4 regions of the Halomonas sp. GT genome follow, and region 1 is predicted to be linked to each of the others. Evidence: predicted binding sites of a transcription regulator. Region 1 holds the regulator's gene; each other region holds the start of a gene.

Region 1 (4,155 bases):
ATTGTTGCGACAAACGATTGGCCTACCTCTACGAGATGAAGCGCTAGCGTTGGGTATTAAGCCACGCTGCTATGCATGGCTGAGGGAAGTAGCGTTGTGTTTGGACGATAAGCCCTGGGTGGTAGCACGCTCGGTAGCGCCACTTAATCAATTACAAGGGAAGGGGTTAGATGGACTTGGCGAGCGCTCACTAGGTAGCTGGTTGTTTCAACAGCCTGACTTGGTGCGCGGGCCACTCTACGCCACCCGCCATCAGCCACGCTTTGTCGCTGAACAGTGCGCTTCTCTTTCAGACAGCGTATGGGGACGGCGCTCAGTGTTTCAACACAGTGGGTTATCGCTATTGGTACAGGAATATTTTTTATCCGCCATGGCAGATGATCTTGGCCTGCCTTCGCGCTAGGCTATCGTCAGCGTTTTCTTTTTGAGAGGTAAGCATGGACCGTTCTCTGTTGAGGCCAACGGGATGGGCTCGAGTGGCTGATTTTTTACATTTAATGCGATTGGATCGCCCAATTGGTACTTGGCTATTGATGTGGCCCACCTTATGGGCGCTGTGGATAGCGGCAGAAGGCGTGCCTGGCCGGAATGTTCTACTGATCTTTATTGCTGGTGTGTACGTTATGCGCGCCGCGGGCTGTGTGGTCAATGATTACGCTGACCGCCATTTCGATGGCCATGTAAAGCGCACTAAGCAGCGTCCGCTAGCCACTGGGCGTATCAGTGAAACCGAGGCACAGCTGCTGTTTATAGCGCTGGTAGCTATTGCTTTCATTTTAGTGCTATTGACCAACTGGTTTACGGTGCTGTTGTCGATAGGCGGTGTTGTATTAGCGTTCATTTACCCCTTTATGAAGCGCTACACCCATTTCCCTCAGGTGGTGTTGGGGGCTGCGTTCTCTTGGGCGATCCCCATGGCATTCGGTGCGGTATTGGGTCATGTCCCGTTTGAAGCATGGTTATTGTTTAGCGCGAATGTGTTGTGGACCGTTGCCTACGATACCCAATACGCCATGGTCGACCGCGATGATGATCTTAAAATTGGTATTAAATCTACCGCGGTGCTGTTTGGTAGCGCTGACCGTCTGATAATTGGTGTGCTACAAGTGGCAACACTGGGACTGCTTGCCTGGGTAGGGTGGCGTGTTGGTTTAGGGGGATTTTTCTGGCTTGGGCTAGCCGCTATGGCCGCCACGTTTGTCCACCAACAACGGTTACTGATTGGTCGTGAGCGTGGCCGCTGCTTCCAGGCATTTCTTAATAATCACTGGTCTGGTTTGTTAATTTTTGCAGGTATTGCACTAAGTTGGTGGCCAATAACTGGCTAAATATCCTCTATGTCATAGAATTGTCATCTAGTCATGGTGTTATCGTCACTGACATGTCTTTGATTTACCTTTCATTGAACACCGTGAGGCCCTGGAATGACCGCCAAGACCGTTTTGATTGTCGATGATGAAGCGCCTATCCGCGAGATGATCGCAGTGGCGCTGGAAATGGCTGACTATCGCGTGCTTGAAGCGGATAACGCCCAGGATGCCCACGCGATGATGGTTGACCACCAGCCAGATCTACTTTTGCTGGACTGGATGATGCCAGGTACCAGCGGTATTGAGCTTGCAAGGCGCTTAAAGCGCGAAGAAGCTACTGCCGAAGTGCCTATCATTATGTTAACCGCTAAAGGCGAAGAAGATAATAAAATTCAGGGGCTTGAGGCTGGAGCGGATGACTATATCACCAAGCCTTTCTCTCCCCGTGAACTGGTAGCGCGCTTAAAAGCGGTATTGCGACGTACCACCCCTCGTGGCGTCGAAGATCCTATCGAGATTAATGGTTTGCTATTAGATCCCGTGAGTCACCGTGTAAGTGCTTACGGCAAGGCATTGGAAATGGGGCCTACTGAATATCGTTTGCTGCAATTTTTCATGACGCACCAAGAACGTGCCTATACGCGTAGCCAATTGCTCGATCAAGTGTGGGGCGGTAACGTATATGTTGAGGAGCGGACAGTAGATGTTCATATCCGACGTCTACGTAAGGCCTTAGGGGAAGCTCACCAGAGTCTCATTCAAACGGTGAGAGGCACTGGGTACCGTTTTTCCGCGCGGGTGTAACGGTGCGCTTGTGGAGCCGAGAATTATGGCGGATTGCATGGTTAGCTGCCCTGGGGGCTTGTCTCGGATGGTTGCTAGGTATGTCAGGGCTTGGGTTTGCTGCAGGCCTTGCCGTTTGCTTGGTTTATCAACTGCGCCAACTGCGCGCACTCTTTAAGTGGTTAACGCTCCACCCTCATGATGAACCCCCTGCTGCAAGCGGTATGTGGGGCGAACTTTTTGATCGCTTGTATCGCTATCAAAAGAGTCAACGGATTACCCAGAATCGATTGCGTGCCACCCTTGCGCGTATTCAGGAATCATCCGAAGCAATGCGTGACAGTGTTGTCATGCTAGATCGGCATGGTGACTTAGAATGGTGGAATAGTGCCGCGACCGAAATGCTGGGGTTACAAACGGCCCACGACCGTGGCCAGCATATTACCAACCTGCTTCGTGATCCTCGATTTATCAGCTACTTTAACGCACGTAAATACGGTGAGCCGCTAACGTTAACGTCGCCCATCGATGAACGTCGTATCCTGCAATATCAAATTACACTCTATGGTGATGATGAACGCTTGGTAATGGCGCGAGACATTACCCGTTTGCATCGCCTAGAGCAGATGCGTCGTGATTTTGTCGCCAATGTTTCCCATGAGCTGCGCACACCGCTAACAGTACTGACGGGTTATTTAGAAACTTACGGCGACTTGAAAGAGCAACTTCCACCACGTTTAGGGCGAGGTATCGCTCAGATGGAAGAGCAGACGAAGCGTATGCAAAACTTAGTCAATGATCTGCTACTGCTCTCTCGATTAGAAATTGACCAAGGAGGCGAGGATCATCATGCGCTGGTGTTAGGGCCAATGCTCGACAGTATTCGACGCGATGCGCTAGCGCTCTCTAATCAACAGCACAATGTCCAAGTCGTGCTTGAAAGTGATGCGCGGCTCATTGGCAGCGAGCAAGAACTGCATAGTGCTATTTCTAATCTTGTCTTTAATGCCGTGCGTTATACCCCGGAGGGTAGTCAGATAACGCTTCGCTGGAAGTCCATGCCGGAGGGCAGTGCTTGTATTGAGGTCGACGACGACGGCGAAGGAATAGACCCTGTCCACATTCCGCGTTTAACCGAGCGTTTTTATCGTGTTGATAAAGGTCGCAGTACGGCTACCGGTGGAACGGGCCTTGGTCTAGCGATTGTGAAACATGTGTTGCTGAGACATGATGCACTGCTACAAATTGAATCCCACCCTGGCGAAGGGGCTCTCTTTCGCTGTGTTTTTCCGGCATCACGCGTTGTCGAAAGCGAGTCCATACCGCGTAATGCTGTCTAGATATAGATATTGTATAAGTGTGTCACGGTGTCATATAAGTATGGTCAAATAATGCTCATGTGCCATTTGTAGCCACTTTTCCTGCCTAAATTGAAAGATTCTAAGCGTCTTATTTATTTTTTAAAAAAATATAAATTAATGTTTATTAACGTTTTTTTATTATTTTTTATTTTTTGGCATGGCGTCTGCATTATTTTAGGTAAGAGAGAAAACCACAGGAACTGGTAAGCCGAAAGGCAGTCTTTCTTACCATTTAGCAGTATTGAACAGCGATCGAGGAGATGGAATATGATGTCCAAGGAATTACTCAAGAAAGCTGGTATTTTAAGTGTAGCGTTTGGTCTGGTTGCTAGCCCTGCGGTATTTGCTCAAGAGCCAGCGGATCCAGCAAACAATATTTCCCCAGATGAACAGCCTGTCGATTCTCAGCCTGAAAGCACAACAGGTTCGAGTGATTATGACAGCCAAGATTTGACCCATGACGAAGGCGATAACGCCAGCGACATGGAGCCAAGCTCAACGAATCATGGCGATTCAGATGCTGGCTATGACAGCACTGATGAGTTGCCTGAAGAAAATAGCGGCATGTAACATTAACTTTGGTTACATATCTTTTCAAAAGGTATTAAAACTCTTACGCTTATGGATGAGCTATTCAGAGGCAAGGATGTCAAATCGCATGGATGCTCCTAGATTCAAGGACTGAATCTTTCGACGGTCAA
Region 2 (4,155 bases), 420 kb from region 1:
GGGAATCCAGTAGTTGTCGGGCGTACAGAAAAACGGTCCTGCACAGAACCCCGCAAAGTGGCGCTCGTTAGCGTAAAGCTCGGAAAGGCTGGGCGCGCGGAAGGCTTCGGCGTAGCCTGAGAAAAGCATCAAGGAGCCGTCGGGTCGCCAGGCAAGGCGGAAGCGCGGCGACACTTGGTCGTGCACGCTGTCGGCATCGTTTTGACCGCTGGCGTCATAGCGGTCATAGCGAGCGCCAATGCCGACGTCAAACTGCCCCGCGCCGCCCTCTGCTAAATAGCGGCCCGCAGTAAGCGTGGTATCAAGATAGGCCGACTGGGTATCGATATCAGCCTTAGGGAAACCATTCGCTTCACCGTCAGGCCGTTGGCGAGCCTGCTCCAGCTCTGCACCAAACACTAGCGTTTGTGAAAGCCAGCCATGGTCGATGCTGTGATAGCCATCGCTCTGCAGGCCGATCCGCTCAAGGGTACGGCTAGCCTGTGGCTCGTCGATATCCTGTTGGCTAAAGGTAAGCTTCGAGGTGATTTCAGTGGCACCACTCGGTTGCCAGCGGTGGCCAAGTTGTACGTTATTGCTCTCAACATCACGGTCGCGTAATGGGTTGCTAGCGCTGGTTGATAGCTGCTGCGGATTAGCGGGTTGGGTGGCGCGCTCATCATAGTGCTGCCAGCTAATAAACACCCGTTGGTCGTCGCTTGGTTTCCAGCCGCCTTTCAAAAGCAGGCTATTGAGGCTGGCATCTTCTACTGCTTCATCACCGCCCGCGCGACGAATATCGCCTGACTCGCTACGGCCCACAGAAAATAGCCCATCCACTTGCCCATTAGTTGTGTCGCGGCGGCCAAACGCGGTCAGGCTGCCGCGTAGCTCGTTGTTAGCCGTCGCCCCACCTAGGGAAAGACGTGCACCGCTATCTTCACCTGGGGCTAATAAGTCGCTGGCCTCTACACTGGTAAAACTAACAACGCCGCCCATGGCGTTGCTACCGTACAGACTGGAAAGCGAGCCACGGGCAATCTGCACTTCTTGAATCAGCGCTGGGTCTAGAAAAAAGTTGCCCACATGGCCGGTAGAAATATCTTGGCGAACGCCATCCAGACGCACCAGTACACCATTTCTCCCGAAGCCACGCATACTCAGCGTTTGGCCGTTACGGCGTCCTTGGCCAGCCACATGGAGGCCAGGCTGGCGACTCAGCACGTCTTCAACGCGGCTTGCGGTGGCAAGCGTTGCATCTTGGCGGTCGATGATGTCGATAATGAGTGGTGCGCGGGACAGGTCCGTCGGTGCTCGGGTACCTGTGACCGTGACGGGGTCTAAGTCCGACTCATTGGCGTGGGCAGGTAGAAGAGGGAGTAAGGTAAGGCAAAAGCCTAACGTGTGAGTTGGTTTCATGGGCCAGACAGTTCCAACAGAAAGTGATGGATAATGTTGCTGGCTGGGTGCGATGGGCTACCTGGCTGGCTAAAAGGGGTGGTAGTGGGTAAGTGGTTATTTTTAAAAGGTTTATGCTGTTAGGATCAGCTTGCCGCTTTTCGTGCGGCGCAGCACATAGCGTCGCTGTTCATGGTGAATAACCAACTGACCGTCTTGATCAAGCAGCGCCTGACTTGTCACCTCGCGAGATGCGCTAGGTGAGCCTTCTGGCGAAACATCTTTTTTCCTAGGCTGCATGAGAGGTTATGTCCTGTGGTAATGATAACTATTAGCATTAATTTAGCAGACTTCCCCCTCGCTCACAACCATCACTCTCAACCACCGTTCTCAACTAACGTGCAGACGCTTCACTAAAGGTTTAATAGTCGGTGAAAGCTTGCTAATGAACGTTCATATAACAGTAGAGTGCTCGTCATTACCCTGTCATTTAAATTGATTAGTGTCTCCTTAACTTAAAACTAGCGCGTGTTAACCGTGACAAGGGGACCGTTATGAGCAAGGAAATTGAAGATCATCGCCTGTTTAACCAGAGCAGCAACCAGCCTTTTGCGGATGTGTTAGCGCAGCATGTTTCGCGGCGTGCGGTAATGCGGGGCGGCCTAGGCTTGGCCGCTGCTTCAATGCTTGGCTTTGGCGGTGCCGCTCAAGCATTGGCCTCAAACGGGGCGCAAAAAACGCCGTTGACGCTGGCGTTTGAGGCGGTTCAAGGATCGCTAACGGATGCTGTCGTAGTGCCTGAAGGCTATATTGCCCAAGTGCTGGTTCCTTGGGGAACACCGTTGAGCGCTGGTGACAACTGGCAGCCCGACCAGCCAATGACCGCCGAGCGTCAAGCCGCTAGCGTGGGTATGAACCACGATGGAATGGCTGGTTTTGCCTTGGATGCTGATAACGCCTCGCGGCGATTTTTATTGGCACTCAACAACGAATATATCGAACAAGATGCGCTCTGGGCCCCCCAGGGTGGCCCCACAAATGCCAGGGGAAAACGACCGGCAGAGGAGTCACGCACCGAAATCAATGCTCATGGCGTTACCATTGTGGAAATTGAGAAAGACGCTAACGGCCATTGGTCGCATGTGCCAGGTTCATCTTATAACCGCCGTCTTACCAGCGCGACGGTAATGGAAATAGCAGGCCCAGTGGCGGGCAGTGACTATGTGAAAACGCGCTTCTCACCAGCGGGTACACAAACCCGTGGCACCAATAATAATTGTGGTAATGGGTTAACGCCCTGGGGCACCTATATCGCCTGCGAAGAGAACTGGCCCAATGTGTTTGTTAATCACGGCCAGCTTTTCCAGGACGACGCGCGGATAGGTATTCCTACCGACAAAAGCCGCTATGGTTGGGATACCTCGGCGGGTGATGCCTCTGAAGAAAATGATGAGTTTGCCCGTTTCGATATCACGCCACGGGGCGAGCGTGCCGAAGATGACTACCGCAATGAAGCGCGCACCTTTGGCTACCAAGTAGAAGTCGACCCCTATAGTGATGCCCTCGCGGTTAAGCGCACAGCACTAGGCCGTTTCCGCCATGAAGGGTGTTGGTTAGGCAAGCTAGAGGCCGGTCAGCCGGTGGTTTATTACTCTGGTCACGATGCACGTAACGAGTACGTCTATAAATACGTTTCTGACGCTGCCTGGGATCCTGCCGATGCCAATCGCCCAGGCGAGGCGTATGACCGTCTCGCTATTGGTAGTAAGTATATGGATAACGGCACCCTCTATGTGGCCCGTTTCCATGCCGATGGTAGCGGTGAGTGGTTGCCACTAACGCCTAGCGCGCAAACACGCGATGGCCGCTCGTTGGCAACGGCTTTGGGGTTGGCAGAGAATGATTTAGCTGGGGTGATTATTAACACCTGTGATGCAGCGGATCTAATGGGAGCGACACCGATGGACCGCCCTGAGTGGGCAACCGTGGATCCTTCCTCTGGCGAGGTGTATCTAACGCTGACCAATAATTCGAAGCGTAGCGAAGATGCCGTTGCGGCTACTTTCACCAATCAAGGCGATGACATTGCTCAGCTAGGAGTGGGCTACGAGACAGCCCCGGCCAACGCCGTTAACCCACGCGCTAATAACGAAGCCGGTCACATTATCCGCTGGCGTGAAAGTCGCCTGCCGAATGCCTTTCGCTGGGAAGTGTTTGTATTTGGTGCCGCCACTAATGATGAAGGCAATCATTCCGGCCTGACTGAAATGAACCAATTTGCCAGCCCCGATGGTCTGTGGTTTGACCAGCGTGATGATGGTCAGGGCATTCTCTGGATTCAGACCGATAATGGTTATGAAGGCATTACCGAGCACACCAACGACCAGCTATTAGCCGTGGTACCTAACAGCCTAGACGAGCTTCAGGGTACCGGTCCGGTGATTAACAACAGCAATCAACAGCAACTTAAACGCTTCGCTGTTGGGCCGAACGGCTGTGAAGTGACCGGTATTTTTGCGACGCCAGATAAAACGGCGCTGTTTATCAATATTCAGCACCCCGGCAACTGGCCCGCGGATGGTGGCGCACTGACCCAAGATGCTACCACTGAGACCAGTGGCCAAGTACGTCCTCGGGCATCTACCGTTGTTATTCAGAAGCGCGATGGCGGGCCAGTGGGCGTTTAAATCAAAACCTAAGCGTTGCGAAAGCCCCGTTGATACGGGGCTTTTTTGCATACTAGTGGTGCGCTCAATGGTTTCCATACGCCGCCAAAAA
Region 3 (4,155 bases), 690 kb from region 1:
GCTGCACAGCAGCCTAGCTGCCTACACGGCCTCCGGTCCACTGCTTGAGGCCGGGCGAGAAACCTATGAAACTGCGCTTGGACTTTACGAAAATGGCCTCGCGTCGCTGTCTGAAGTCAGTCAGTCAAAAATCGGTCTAAACGATGTCCGTTTGATCCATGAGCAAGCCTTTGCCGACACTTTCGCTGCCGCGACAGCTCTTGCCTTTGCGACCGGCCGTCTCACCAACAGCGATGTGCCGACCCGATTGTGATGTGAATCAAATGCAGCGCTGAGCGCAGTGAGAACGGTAGAGTCGCTGATGCCATCCATTATAAGAGTGCTTCCTCATGCTGATACGGCAGGGCAATCATGGCTAACCGTCCTCAACCCTCCTTTCTACTCAGCTAGCTTTTTGATGCGTAGGCATAGAGCAGTGTTTCCTGAGCGCTGATCGCGTCGCCATTGCCGGGATCCTGAAGGTGATAGCTACCGTCGCTTTTTAGTAACCAGCTTTGGCAGTTATCGACGAGGTAGGTCTCCAAATCTTTACGTACCCGCGTGGCAAGCTTTTTATCCAGTAGCGGGAAGCAGGTTTCTACGCGGTGGAACATATTGCGTGACATAAAATCAGCGCTTGAACACCATGTTTCAGGTTTGCCGTCATTGTGAAAATGGAAAACGCGGGTATGTTCTAAAAAACGCCCAATAATCGACCGGACACGGATATTTTCCGACACCCCTTCTATACCGGGTTTCAAACAGCACATGCCACGAATAATCAAATCGCACTCAACGCCTGCTTGCGAAGCGCGATAAAGTGCTTTGATTAGCTTGGGCTCTGTTAGCGAATTGCACTTAATAATAATGTGGCCACGTTTACCTTTAAGTGCTACCTGAGCTTCACGGTCAATCATTTCGACTAAGCGCTCGTGAAGCGTAAAAGGGGCGTGGAGCAGCGTATCAATCTTGCGAGCACGGCCCATGCCGGAAAGCTGCTGAAATACCTTATGCACGTCGGCGCAAAGCGCTTTATTGGCAGTCAGGAGGCTGTAATCGGTATACAGCTTTGCAGTTTTAGAGTGGTAGTTGCCAGTGCCTAAATGTGCGTAGTGGCGAAGCTCGCCTTTTTCACGCCGCACGATATGCAACATTTTGGCGTGGGTTTTATACGCCATGATGCCATAAATAACGATAGCGCCAGCTTCTTGCAAGCGTGATGCCAGTTGCAGGTTGTCGGCTTCATCAAAACGCGCCCGCAGCTCGATAACAACGGTAACTTCTTTGCCTTGACTGGCGGCATCGACCAAGGCACTCACTATCGTTGAGTCTGCGCCAGTACGGTAAAGCGTCTGCTTGATTGCTAGTACGTCCGGGTCGCGGGCAGCCTCGCGTAGTAGGTCTTCAATTGGTGAAAAAGACTGGAATGGGTGATGAAGCAGAATATCGCTTTTGGCAATAGCGCTAAATAGGCTGCCACCCTTCAATGCTTTTGGCACGCTAGGCGAATAGGGGCGATAGAGCAGTTCCGGTCGGTCAACATCACCGAGTACAGCCATCATGCGGGTCAAATTTACTGGCCCTTGAACACGGTATAAATCGCTGCTTTCTAGCTCAAATTGGCGCAGCAAGAAACTTATTAAGTCATCTGGACAGTTGTCTGCTACCTCTAGCCGTACGCCGCTGCCATAACGGCGGGCCAATAGCTCGCCTCGTAGTGCTGAGGCCAAGTCTGAGACCTCTTCTGGATCGACGGTCATATCGGCATTGCGGGTCAGACGGAACTGATAACAACCGCGCACACGCATGCCGGGGAAAAGTTCTTCTGCATGAGCATGAATCATCGATGACAAGAAAATATACTCAGAGAAACCTTCTGCACACAGTGCTTTAGGCAGTGCCATCAAGCGAGGCAGTGAGCGAGGCGCTGGAAGTATTGCCATGCCACCGGCGCGGCCAAAAGCGTCCTTTCCTTCTAGTTCAACAATGAAATTGAGGCTTTTATTAACCAAACGTGGGAACGGGTGGGAAGGGTCTAAGCCAATGGGGCTAATGACCGGCATGATCTCATTATCAAAGAAATCTTTAACCCAGGCTTTTTGCTCGTCGGTCCATTGATCGCGACGACGAAAGCGTAGCCCTTGAGCTTCCAACGCGGGCAGCAGTGTTTCGTTCAATATTTGATATTGACGGGTTATTTGCTGATGCGCGATATCCGAGATTTCTGCCAGTACGGCTTTGGGTAAGCGGCCGTCGGCAGCGGAGGTATCGTCACCTAACGCCATTTGGTGTTTAAGCCCGGCGACTCTGATTTCGAAAAACTCATCCATGTTGGATGAAAATATCAGCAGAAACATCAGCCGGTTGAGTAGTGGATGCGCATCATCCAGGGCCTGTTCAAGCACCCGGATATTGAATTGCAAATGAGAAAGCTCGCGATTGAAGTAAAGCTGCGGGTCGTCAAGATCCGCTTCCAAGTGAGACTCTTTCGCGTGAACTCCGGTGGGGGTACGATTGATACGCAATGGCAAAGCCTCTCCCTCGCCACTTACCGTCTCGTTTGCAGCGTTTGTTGACTCGCTAGAAAATGCTGACGTGGAATCTGCTGATTGATCGTCCATGGCTGCCCCCGGTGGTGGTTCATACTCATCATAGCGTGATAGCTCATGTTAATAACTATCGTTAATAACTATTGTTAATAGGAGTATGCCGGGAAAAGATGACAAACAAGTGTCACCGGTTTGTCATCTTATTAGGTTTGACCCCTGAAACTAACGCTGTAGCAAGCGTGCTGCTTCTAACGCGAAATAGGTCAAAATCCCATCGGCACCTGCTCGCTTGAAGCACATGAGTGACTCAAGAATGACGGGTTCGGCCTCAAGCCAGCCGTTGTCAAAAGCGGCGCGATGCATGGCGTACTCACCGCTGACTTGGTAAGCGAACGTCGGTACTTGAAGCTCGCTTTTTACACGGCGTACGATATCTAAGTAAGGCATGCCGGGTTTTACCATCACCATATCAGCGCCTTCGGCGATATCCATAGCCACTTCATGCAGCGCTTCATCACTATTGGCAGGATCCATTTGATAGGTGCGTTTGTCTGCTTTGCCAAGATTAGCGGCAGAGCCGACCGCATCACGGAAAGGGCCGTAATAGTTAGAGGCGTACTTAGCGCTATACGCCATAATACGCACATTATGCAGGTGTTCTTGCTCTAACACTTGGCGGATGGCGCCGATGCGGCCATCCATCATATCGGAAGGCGCCACGACATCGGCACCTGCCTCGGCGTGGGAGAGCGCCTGTTTAAGTAGCGTATCTACTGTGCGGTCATTCTGCACATAGCCGTGTTGATCGAGAATGCCGTCCTGACCATGACTAGTATAGGGGTCAAGGGCGACATCGGTAATAATGCCAAGCTCAGGTAGCGCTTCTTTTAGCGCCCGTACGCTGCGCTGGACAAGGCCGCTCGCGTTATAAGCCTCCTCTGCTAACTCGCTTTTTTGCTCTGCACCGATAACAGGGAAGAGAGCCAGGGCAGGAATGCCCAGCGCGTAGGCCTCGCGGGCCTGCTCAATTAGCAGGTCAATCGAAAGACGCTCGACACCGGGCATTGAGGCAACCGCTTCGCGTTGATTTTCGCCTTCCAGCACAAAGACCGGCAAAATCAAGTCGCTGGGCGTTAGCGTCGACTCCTGCATTAAGCGACGGGAGAAATCGTCGCGACGCATACGGCGAAGACGGGTAGCAGGGAAATGGCGGGGAGCAGAGGTGTTCAACGGCTTTCTCCAAACAATCGCATAGACAATCGCATAGTGGGTGCCCTAAAAGGCTTAACGTGAGTATATCAGTCCTGCACTGCAGCGAAAGCGGGCTTGTGATAGCTGGCTTGTAGTGGCTTTATAGACTGACTAAAGTGAGTCACTCAGCGACGCTAAGTGGCGACGATTTAACAGCGATAATAAGCGCTACGATAAGGAGATAAGCATGACCAAACAGGTAGCAATCGTATTAGCAGGCTGCGGCGTTTTTGATGGGTCTGAAATCTATGAAACAACGCTAACGCTGCTGCGCCTAGATCAATTGGGGATTGGCTATCGCTGCTTTGCGCCAGATGTCGCTCAGCACCATGTAATTAATCACTTAACTCAAGAGCCTGTCGAGGGGGAGCAGCGA
Region 4 (4,155 bases), 1.2 Mb from region 1:
CGAAGGGCGCGGGTCTTCCCGCGCCCTTTGTCATTTAAGGTTTAAGATCTTTACCATTTAAGATCTTGGTCATTCAAACCGCATGTCTTTTTAATCTATGTCGCTCTAAGCACGGTCAAAAATGTTTGAGGTGTGGGTCGAATTTTTTTGAACGTCGCTTTGCGTAGATAGGTCGCTTATGGTGGGTTTGAGATTGTCCCGCTAAGATAGTCATCGTTATTGGCTACGCTTTATGATTAAGGAGCTCACTATGCAGGACCAGCCTTCTGCTGATCAGGAAACGGCAGCGATAAAGCTGCCGCCGCACTCTCTTGAGGCGGAGCAGTCGGTGCTAGGTGGGCTAATGTTGGATAACCAAGCCTGGGACAATGTCTCGGAACGGTTAGTGGCGGATGATTTTTACCGCTATGAGCATCGCTTGGTGTTCAATGTGATGATTCATTTGGCTGAATCTGGACAGCCGTTGGACGTTATAACGCTGTCAGAGGCATTAGAAGCGCGTGACCAGTTGGATACTGTGGGTGGTTTAGCATTCTTAGCTGAGCTGGCCCGCAATACGCCTTCTGCCAGTAATATTCGCGCTTATGCCGATATCGTTCGCGAGCGGGCAACGCTGCGTAAATTAATCCGTGCGGCCAATCAAATTGCTGATGGGGCGTTTTCCCCGCAGGGCCGGCCTGCTGATGAGCTGCTTAACGAAGCTGAGCGATTAGTATTTCAGATTGCTGAAGAGCGACCGAAAACCGGTGGGCCTATCGGAATGAGCGAACTGCTGACCAAAGCCGTTGATCGCATTGATGAGCTGTTCAATCTAAAAGGTGAAATGACAGGTCTCTCCTCGGGGTTTCGTGACCTCGATGAAATGACCTCAGGCTTACAGCCCTCAGATTTGGTGATTATTGCGGGCCGCCCATCAATGGGTAAAACCACTTTTGCCATGAATCTAGTCGAACACGCGGTTATTGCTAGCGATAAGCCGGTGATGGTGTTCTCCATGGAGATGCCCGCAGAATCTCTAATGCTGCGTATGCTCTCTTCGTTGGGTCGGATTGATCAAACCCGCGTGCGTTCGGGGCAGTTGGAAGATGAAGATTGGCCGCGACTAACGTCTGCAGTCAATCTGCTCAAAGACAAGCAGCTATTTATAGATGATACTGCGGCGCTTTCACCTAATGAAATGCGCTCCCGCCTGCGTAGAGTGGTGCGTGAGCACGGCAATATGGCGCTCATCATGATTGACTATCTGCAGCTAATGCAGATTCCTGGCTTCTCTGAAAACCGTACCGGTGAGATATCAGAGATATCCCGCTCGCTGAAAGGGCTGGCAAAAGAGTTTCAATGTCCTGTTGTAGCACTTTCACAGCTTAACCGGTCGTTGGAGCAGCGTCCCAATAAGCGTCCTGTCATGTCGGATTTGCGGGAGTCCGGTGCGATTGAGCAGGATGCCGACGTTATTGCGTTTGTTTACCGAGATGAGGTGTATAACCCTGACAATCCTGATAACCAGGGGATTGCCGAGCTTATTATTGGTAAACAGCGTAACGGGCCTATCGGTACGGTACATATGGCATTTATTGGTAAATACACACGCTTTGAAGACCTTGCGCCCGATAGCTATGGCGAAGCGTTCGGCGATTAACTTGAGCGTTAGGGGGGAGAACGTATAATGCTCCTCCTCGACGAAGCAGATAGACAGGAGTAGCAAATGGCAGGTGGTTTTAGACGTGGTAACCGTAAGCGTCTTCCTAAGCTGGAAGGCCGCGGGGAGCTACAGTCACTAGAGCGAGAAGGGCCATTTAAAGAGTGGTTGGGAATGCCTGACCTCTACCGTTACTTCCTGGTAGTCGAAGGGGAAAAATATAGCTATCAAACTGAAGATTCAGAACTGCCGGTAACGGTGGGCGATAAAGTGGTTTTCCGTTACAAGGAAACTAAAGGCGGTAACTGGATAGATCGTAACTCGTTAGGTAAAGCAATCGACCCCTCTGAGTATCAATAATTCGACGAATAAGTTGACGTTTTGGTCAGGAACTCTTTTGTGAAGTTGCCGTCTTAGGCAGTTAGTGCCAAGGTAATAAAATTGTCATGGGGTATCGTCATGCTGTGCCCCATGATGATGAACAATCATAGGAGGGAACCATGGAACTAAAAGAACTGAAGCAATTTGTTGCGGGTCACGACAATTTTGAAATACGCGTTATAACGCATTCGGGCAGCCGTTTTTATCAAGTAGAGCTTGAAGATGTAGAGGGCGAGCGGCATATGTTGACGCAGCGTGGTAAGCCAATGCTGTTCCGCTCGCTAGATGATGTTTATCTTGAGCTAAAACGCGCAGGGATTCATCGCGCTTACTTAGTGCAGCATGTGCCCCAGGATGAAGTGATTGGGCGCGATGCTCATTACAGCTCGCCATTAACGTCACGTATGCCCTTAGTGTTTTAACACTACAAACGTTTCGGTACCTTATGGCGTCCTCACTTGTTAGCGTGACGCTTCTCCCACCATTGTCCTAGCCGCACACGGCGACGGGCAAAAAAACGATAGCCTGCATCCATTATTCCTCGCAGGCCTGGTAAGCAAGAAAGCCACACTAGCCACCGGTAGCCCAGTACTGCATAGAGGGCCCGGCTGGCATCCATCCCGATATACCAATTCCCTTGGTTATCTTTGACATGCAGTAGCCCCATCATGTCGTCAAACCTGCGTCCTACATCGGCTGCATTGAAATCACGACTCTGAATATCCACTAGAGCGACACGTTCTTGATGGCGATGCTTTGCAAGCCACGCGACTTCCACGCGACAAAAAGGACAGTGGCCATCGTGATATAGCGTGACAGGTGACGTTGCGTGAAGCGTAGAGAAACGGCTCATTGAGTACCCTTTGATAGATAGCCTTGTGTGTGGGAGGTCTGGCCGTAGCCTGGACTGGTGGGTAGCGAGGCAAGAAATTGTTCAGCCTGCTGACGCATCGCGTCACGCTTTTCGTCTTTCATGCGAGAGAGTGACCCATAGATCAGTTTCATGCGTGGGTTGCGGTTCAGCTGTTCAGCGTTGGTTTCCAGAAAATGCCAGTAAAGGCTGTTAAATGGGCACGCTTTTGGACCAGTTACTTGTTTCGGGGAATAGCGACAGTGCTGGCAATGGTCAGACATCTTGTCGATATATTTGCCGGAGGCGCAATAAGGTTTGGAGCCCATTAGACCGCCGTCAGCATGCAGCACCATACCCAGAGTGTTAGGCAGCTCCACCCATTCGCAGGCGTCGGCATACACTGCTAGATACCAGTCGCAAAGTGCTTCAGGCTTAACACCGCACAGCAGGGCAAAGTTGCCAGTTACCATCAAGCGCTGAATATGATGAGCGTAGCTGTTTTCGATAGTCATTTGGATAGCGCGCTGTAAGCAGCGCATATCGGTATTGCCATCCCAGTAAAATGCTGGCAATTCTCGCTCAAAGCCAAGCCGGTTCTCTCGCTTGTAAGTCGGCATTTGTGTCCAATAAAGCCCTCGAACATACTCTCGCCAACCCAGTATTTGACGAATGAATCCTTCGACTGCATTGATAGGCGCATGACCTGCTAGATAGCGCTGCTCAGCGGCCTCACAGACTTCATGAGGTGTAAGCAGGCCGATATTGAGTGCCGCCGATAGTCTGGAGTGAAAAAGGAACGGCTCTTCATCGCTAATCGCATCTTGGTAGCGCCCAAAGTCGGCTAGTCCATGATCAAGGAAGTGGTTTAAATCCACTAGCGCCTGTCGACGGGTAACGGGGAGGTTGAAGTTATCCAGAGACCCCATGTGTTCGCTAAAATGATGCTTGGCATCAGTGAGCGCTTCCTGGGTTAGTGCATCTTGACGGTGGGTGGGAAGCGATGGAAAGCTGAGCGTTGCTTTCATTGGCTCACGGTTGTCATGGTCAAAGTTCCATTTCCCTTCTGCAGGTGTATCACCTTCCATCAGTAGCCCAGTTCGTTTGCGCTGCTCCCGATAGAAATACTCCAGACGAAGCTGTTTACGTCCTTTAGCCCAGTTGGCAAAGTCATCAGGTGAGGTGAAAAAGCGATCATCTTCGATCACTTTCCAGGGTAGGGTGGCTGCTTGGCGCTGCTGCATAGCATCCCAGAGTCGCCATTCGCCAGGTCTTGCTACGCACA

What was found. The regulator PhoB, encoded in region 1, activates phosphate uptake and scavenging genes when phosphate is short. The targets are predictions, from matches to a motif close to TGTCATANNNNTGTCANA.
Region 2: a site for PhoB is predicted at 1,851-1,868, ahead of B6A39_RS16395 (PhoX family protein). Genes of this name have one in related genera too.
Region 3: a site for PhoB is predicted at 2,711-2,728, ahead of ppk1 (polyphosphate kinase 1). Genes of this name have one in related genera too.
Region 4: a site for PhoB is predicted at 2,071-2,088, ahead of B6A39_RS12995 (DUF6482 family protein). Genes of this name have one in related genera too.

Annotation. Positions count from the first base shown of each region.
Region 1 covers NZ_CP020562.1:4,028,294-4,032,448, reverse strand. Annotated here, with positions in the region: gene B6A39_RS18255 (chorismate--pyruvate lyase family protein) at 1-403, shown strand, start outside; gene ubiA (4-hydroxybenzoate octaprenyltransferase) at 438-1,328, shown strand; gene phoB (phosphate regulon transcriptional regulator PhoB) at 1,425-2,114, shown strand; gene phoR (phosphate regulon sensor histidine kinase PhoR) at 2,117-3,433, shown strand; gene B6A39_RS18235 (hypothetical protein) at 3,722-4,024, shown strand.
Region 2 covers NZ_CP020562.1:3,609,128-3,613,282, reverse strand. Annotated here, with positions in the region: gene B6A39_RS16405 (TonB-dependent receptor domain-containing protein) at 1-1,398, opposite strand, end outside; gene hemP (hemin uptake protein HemP) at 1,510-1,677, opposite strand; gene B6A39_RS16395 (PhoX family protein) at 1,932-4,064, shown strand; gene B6A39_RS16390 (TetR/AcrR family transcriptional regulator) at 4,129-4,155, opposite strand, start outside.
Region 3 covers NZ_CP020562.1:3,338,394-3,342,548, reverse strand. Annotated here, with positions in the region: gene B6A39_RS15190 (TolC family protein) at 1-253, shown strand, start outside; gene ppk1 (polyphosphate kinase 1) at 387-2,600, opposite strand; gene hemB (porphobilinogen synthase) at 2,751-3,758, opposite strand; gene elbB (isoprenoid biosynthesis glyoxalase ElbB) at 3,967-4,155, shown strand, end outside.
Region 4 covers NZ_CP020562.1:2,815,376-2,819,530, reverse strand. Annotated here, with positions in the region: gene dnaB (replicative DNA helicase) at 251-1,639, shown strand; gene B6A39_RS13000 (hypothetical protein) at 1,706-1,999, shown strand; gene B6A39_RS12995 (DUF6482 family protein) at 2,140-2,442, shown strand; gene B6A39_RS12990 (thiol-disulfide oxidoreductase DCC family protein) at 2,475-2,873, opposite strand; gene B6A39_RS12985 (cryptochrome/photolyase family protein) at 2,870-4,155, opposite strand, start outside.